Regions from separate parts of the Lysinibacillus sp. NPDC096382 genome, predicted to be linked through region 2. Evidence: riboswitches for the same ligand, from Rfam matches in the RefSeq annotation. Region 2 holds a riboswitch; the other holds the start of a gene.
What was found. A riboswitch is a leader RNA that binds a small molecule or an ion and turns the genes downstream of it on or off. The one in region 2 is predicted to bind FMN.
Positions count from the first base shown of each region.

Region 1: linked by a shared signal. The riboswitch ahead of ACIQZA_RS02465 (ECF transporter S component) and the one ahead of ribE (riboflavin synthase) in region 2 are both predicted to bind FMN.

Region 1 covers NZ_JBIWFC010000001.1:517,340-520,531, forward strand. Annotated here, with positions in the region: gene ACIQZA_RS02460 (RNA polymerase subunit sigma) at 1-1,037, shown strand, start outside; FMN riboswitch at 1,290-1,487, shown strand; gene ACIQZA_RS02465 (ECF transporter S component) at 1,710-2,294, shown strand; gene ACIQZA_RS02470 (hypothetical protein) at 2,682-2,888, shown strand.
Region 2 covers NZ_JBIWFC010000014.1:110,493-113,684, forward strand. Annotated here, with positions in the region: gene ribH (6,7-dimethyl-8-ribityllumazine synthase) at 1-33, opposite strand, end outside; partial or broken gene ribB (3,4-dihydroxy-2-butanone-4-phosphate synthase) at 85-678, opposite strand; gene ribE (riboflavin synthase) at 814-1,452, opposite strand; FMN riboswitch at 1,594-1,719, opposite strand; FMN riboswitch at 1,845-1,970, opposite strand; gene ACIQZA_RS18210 (SDR family NAD(P)-dependent oxidoreductase) at 2,169-2,747, opposite strand; gene ACIQZA_RS18215 (YibE/F family protein) at 3,113-3,192, shown strand, end outside.

The DNA of each region.
Region 1 (3,192 bases), on a different contig from region 2:
GTGTTGCAGCAGTTTTCGCTTTAACAGTATTTACAAGCTCGACGTTGCTAAATCATAATGATGCAAAAATAGACCAGGCTAATGCGCCTGAAACCTCTCAATATTCAACATCGCCAGACAGTCATGTAGCGAAAAGCTCTGTCAACCACGATAAGATGATGGAATCCAACAACATCGTAGCAGAACATTCAAGGATCATGTCTCTACGATCATCTGTTTATGAGGAAGATTTAACAGATGCAGTAGTGTTTCATATTGGTTTGGCAAATCGTGATAAGAATAGCGTACCGATGACGTATATCATTCCAAATGAACGAGTTGCTACTGATTTTCCGAAGAGAAAGCCTACAACATTACAAATGTATGAAAAGTATGCGCCGCAAATTGATGAGAAAGCAAATGGTTTTACTAACTATCATCCATATAAAGGAGAATTAAAGGAGAAGGGCGATAAACTAGTTCATGTATTGCCGAAGAAAAATGATTATGATGTTGCTTCAGCAGATACGAATGAATATTTAGACACTTTACAGGATACATTCTCAGATTCAGAGTATAAAGATGTTGAGTTTGAAAATTCTGATGGTACAGCCTACAAATTTTCTAAGGATGAAGAGTCAAGTAAGCCTATGGTCTTAACAAGCTCAAATCATTTTAATTATTATTTATATAAAGATGAAAATGGAGCTGAATATTTATCACCCGATACTCGTAAAACTTTTTCCACTGTAACAGAAGCGCTTACCGTTATGCGAAATAAAAATGATGATGTATACGTTCCAGTTGTACCGGAAAATTTAACATACACTGTGAAAGAAGTAGCAGAAGGTGTTATTGTTACATTTGATGAGCCGCTTGATTTAACGACCATGGATACTGTTCGGGCAACTCAAATGATAGAAGCTATGATGCTTACTGCTGCAAGTTTTGATCAACAAATACGTCTAGACAATGTTGTACAGGAAAGCTGGGAGGGATTTGATTTAAAGAAATTCTTGCCAAAGCCTGTAGGAGCCAATAAACGATATATGCCATAAACAGCCTAACAACAAATAAATATTTGGAGCATTCTCGCCGCTATATGTGCATGAATGCTCTATTATTTTTTTTGTAGCGAAAGCAAAGCGTCCTGTACAGAAGTGTCTCTCACCTCTAGAATGAGATGAATATGGACTTAAGCTACTTTTACGTGATTAAAGCATACAAGTTTAATCGGATTTTTTTAAGCAAAGCTATTTACTTTTCTCTAATAATTCATTATAGTAAGGCTATGAAACAAAAAAATAATGATTCATCTTCGGGGCAGGGTGAAAATCCCGACCGGCGGTAATAGAGTTGTAAATCGCTAATGTTTCCTTTAAGACATATTAGCTCGCATGATTTACGAAAGGCTCTTCAGCCCGCGACCTGTGCAAATGATTTTTTGCATGGCTGACTTGGTGCAATTCCAAGGCCGACAGTTAAAGTCTGGATGGGAGAAGATGGAGGTACGATCGTCATTCATTGTTATGAATTTAACTATGTACGAGCGTTTTTTCGATGTGATTTCACGCAGCGTATGCTCAGAAAATAGTTAATTAATGGCGTTTTTTAATCTTGCCTATTCTCCCTTATGCTCTTTTGCATAAGGGTTTTTTCATGATGATGATCGATTAGGTCGTAACCTTTCTTCTTGCGAGATTGAATCAGCAAAGAGGAGAGAGTTTTCTATGAAGAAAAATGTTAAACTTCAATCGTATATTACGATTGGCATGCTGAGCAGTATTTCGTTTTTATTAATGCTTTTTAATTTCCCGATTCCGCCGTTTCCAGCGTTTTTGGAAGTGGACTTCAGTGATATGCCAGCATTACTAGCGGCGATTACTATGGGACCTATAGCCGGTATTTTAGTAGAATTATTTAAAAATGTGTTGGACTGGGTTTTCTCAGGCACGCCAACGGGAGTACCGGTAGGACATATTGCGAACTTTGCAACAGGTATTTTATTTATTCTACCAGTGAGCTTTGTGTTTAATCGCTCCAAAACAGTTAAAGGCCTTATCGGAGGTTTAGCTGTTGGAACAATTGTAATGGCAGTAGGAATGAGCATTCTTAACTATGTTGTATTTTTACCTATGTACACTTACTTTTTAGGTATGGAGCCTGTTGTAGGTGATTCACTATATAAAATGATCGTAGCTGGTATTTTGCCATTTAACATTGTGAAAGGTATTTTAATTACCATCATCATGGCATTACTATTCACAACAATGCGTAAATGGATTCATCATCAGCGTTCCATGTATATGAGTTAATTTCGAGAATAAAGTATGATTTAGGATAGTGTTCAAGTAATGACACCTTATTGGACTGTTAAAGTCTAGGAGGTGTTTTTTTGTTGCTTAAATTTGCAATTGCAGATTTTTTAGATGAGAAAGAGTTACAGAATTTAAGCAATATACACTGACCTAACAGGGAAAGATGGTATTAAGGTAACACAATTATCAGATGATATTGACGAATCTCAATCGAAGGAATTTTTTAAAAGATATAGTGGGCGATATACATGTAAGAAACCACTTCTACAATACAATCGAAAGGGAAAAGAAGGTCTAATGTTCTCAAGGGATGATACATTACCTATAAGTGTATTTGAATTTACTCGTTGTGTATTGTGTGATGAAATCGGGGTTGATGGGTTTTTGATTTACTGTTATCTGAAATATCGTAGCAAGATGTTTGGTTATGCTCCTGCAACTGTATTCAACAATGAGATTATTGACGTTGTTGGTTTTAAAGAGAGAAGAATTCGTGCATTGATTCAGAATTTAGAACTAGCAGGTTTGATTGAGGTTGATAGAAAGGTTTCGAAGAAAGATGGTTCTTTTGCTAAAGAGCAATACCTATAAAATCATACATAAGGGAAGGTAATTCCTCCCTCTTTTTATATACCACTAAAGTGCGAAGGTGACATTTTGGTATGTTGCTTTTAGATTCCAAAGTAACTCAATTGTTTCAACTTTGAGTCAGCTTACAACAACAATCGTAGCAAGCTTACAGAGCCATTTAACGAGCTTGTAAGAGTTGATAGATTTTGCTTGGGCTTGTTTCAAGGGACTTTAGGAAGCTTACCTATTTCGCGAAAAAAAGTAAAAATCCAACAATCACTATTTACAAACTTTTCACCGAATTAAAATTAAACAATATATGTTG
Region 2 (3,192 bases):
ACCAATTAATTGTGCTTCAAATGTTTTACCCATTGTTCTTTTCTCCTTTTATATAGACATTTTATTTTCTTCCATTATTTGTTGACGACGATAAGTGGCCAATGCTTCTATGGAAATCATTTTTAAATGATGTAGCGCTGCATATTTAACAAGGTCATTAAAGCGTAGCATTTTGCCATTGTCCCCCATAATTTCACAAATAATGCCCGCAGGAATACTATGACATAGCTTGGCCAAATCAATTGTAGCTTCTGTATGTCCTCTACGCTCTAATACACCATTTTCCTTTGCAATTAACGGGAATACATGACCGGGTCTACGAAAATCCGCAGCTTTCGCTTGTGGTTCTAGCATTTTTTGTATAGTCATTGCCCGTTCAAAGGCACTAATTCCAGTCGTTGTATCTACATGATCTATACTAACGGTAAATGCCGTTTGATGATTATCTGTATTAATACTAACCATAGGCTTTAATGCTAATTTTTGTGCAAGATCCTGTGAAATCGGCGTACAAATAAGACCTCTTCCATAAGTCGCCATAAAGTTAATTGTTTCTGGGGTCATAAATTCCGCAAGTGCGAGTAAGTCCCCTTCGTTTTCTCGGTCCTCGTCATCTACTACAATGATCATCTTCCCTTGTTTTAAATCCTCTATTGCTTCATCAATTGAATGTAGCAATATCGCCACCTCCAGTTCGTAAAATGTATTATATCCATTATGCCTCGGCATAATTGCGTCAGGAATCTTTAACTTCTTTAAAGCAGATGTTTGGACTTCTGTACCTGTCGCTACAAAAATAATTGCTGAAAGAAGTCAAAATCCGTTTTTTGCTAAGAAGTCTCTTGAGATGGTTGGTGGTTCCTGTCCACGCTTAAGTTGATGCAAAATGTATTTTCCAACTAAATCGGTTTCTATATTGACGAGATCACCAATTTTTTTCATACCTAAAATAGTTTCCTTGTATGTGTGAGGTATCAGTGATACTGTGATACCGTTTTTCTCGACATGAAAAAGTGTTAGACTCGTTCCGTCAATTGTGATGGAGCCCTTTGGCATACAGTAGCTCGTTAACCCCTTCGATAGTTCAATATCAATATAGACTGCATTTGCTAATGGTCGCTTACGCACTATTTTCCCTACCCCGTCTACATGTCCGGATACAAAATGACCACCGAAACGTCCATTAGCTGACATAGCGCGCTCTAAATTTACCGGATCTCCAACTGCGAGCTGCTGTAAATTTGTTGCGCTCACTGTTTCAGGCATTACATCCATCGTTAGCTCTTGTTCATTAAAATATATCACTGTTAAACAAACACCATTGACCGCTATACTGTCTCCGAGCTTTACGTCCTCTACCATTTTCTTTGAAATAACGGTAATTTTCATACTTTGACGATCGCTTTGCATGGTTTTTACGGTACCAATATCCTCAACAATTCCTGTAAACATTTTTTCACCTACTTTCATTCATTTAATAATTTCCGTTCAAACAAAAAACCCCTTAAATAAAAGGGGTTTGGGAGTTTATCTACATAAGACGTCAACAAATAAACCTCATGGATATAATTTTTTTCCATAGGCTGTCATCTCATCGTTCTTCTCCCATCCAGACTGTCACTGTCGGTTTTGGATTTGCACCAAATCAGCTTGCGCTCACGGACTTTGAATTTCTTCATCACCGCCGATTGGGAATTTCACCCTACCCCGAAGAACTACTGCTATTCAATTTTTTAGCCAAATAAAACAAAAACTACTTCCCGACTATAAAATGGGAAGTAGTTAACATAAAAGCATACTCAAACAAACCTTATAAACTCAAGCGAATTTAAAAAGCTCACACTTTTACCCTTCTCCCATCCAGACTATAACTGTCGGTTTTGGATTTGCACCAAATCAGCTTGCGCTCACGGACTTTGAATTTCTTCATCACCGCCGATTGGGAATTTCACCCTACCCTGAAGGATATTTTTATTTAGCTATTTCTTACGATAACACTATTTTATTTTATTATCCAGATAATTCTTAATAAAAAATTTTTCTCTAACTAATTTCGCTTTCGTAAATTTGTACTGACGTTGGGTTTTCTCTTGAAATGAAGATAATACAGCCATCGCCTTTGGTCATTATAAAAGACCAAAGGCGTAACTGTTTAAAAAGGCAATAAATTATACAGTTAAACTACCATCAACAGAGACAACAGTACCAGCCATGAAGCTTGCTTTATCTGAAGCTAAGAATAGGACCACTTCTGCTACTTCTTCTGGTTCACCATGGCGTCCCATGCGTACACGTGCCATTTCTTCTGGTACGTATCCTGTTTTTTCAAGCGTTTCACCAACACTATGGAATAATGGTGTAACGATACCACCTGGACACACAGCATTAACACGAACACCTTTATTTGCATACTCGATTGCTGCACCTTTCGTTAAACCAATACCTGCATGTTTACTCGCGGAGTATACAGCAATACTGTGCTCTAGACGAATACCTGCAGATGAAGCAGTATTTATAATTGCCCCTTTGCCCTGTTTTTCCATTACTGGAATGACATATTTCATACCTAGGAAAATACCTTTTACATTGATATCCATATAACGATCGTATTCTTCTAATTCAACCGTTGTAAATGGTGCAAACTTTTGAATGATGCCAGCGTTATTGAATAATACATCGATACGGCCATACGTGTTTATAGCTTGCTGTACGTAATTGTGAACATCCTCTACTTTAGAAACATCCACTAGAACGAATATCCCTTCAATAGGAACACACCCCAATCTCTTCTGTAATAATGGCAACTTTCCGACATAATATTTCTCTATAAGAAATATTCATTGATTTTCACCCTTGCATTACTAAACTTACATTAATAAATAACAGTAGTTTAATTAAGCAATAACTAACTTAGAATAATAAAAGCCATATTAGAAGCAACTCTATAATTAAGGAACCTCTTGTCATTTAGCACGTTACTGTATAATGGCATTTTTTTATCTGCTTGACATTAAAAAATAATAGTGATATTGTGAGTCATTGTTCTTGTCAACGTTAACAATGAACGCAACGAATATGATTAGATTCCCTTCTCACATTGGAGGTTTTTTTATTGCAAAACATCTTGAAAAAAAAATCCTTTAACAAAGGTATATTTTATACTTTTATCGCAATTTGCTTTATCGCTTCTGT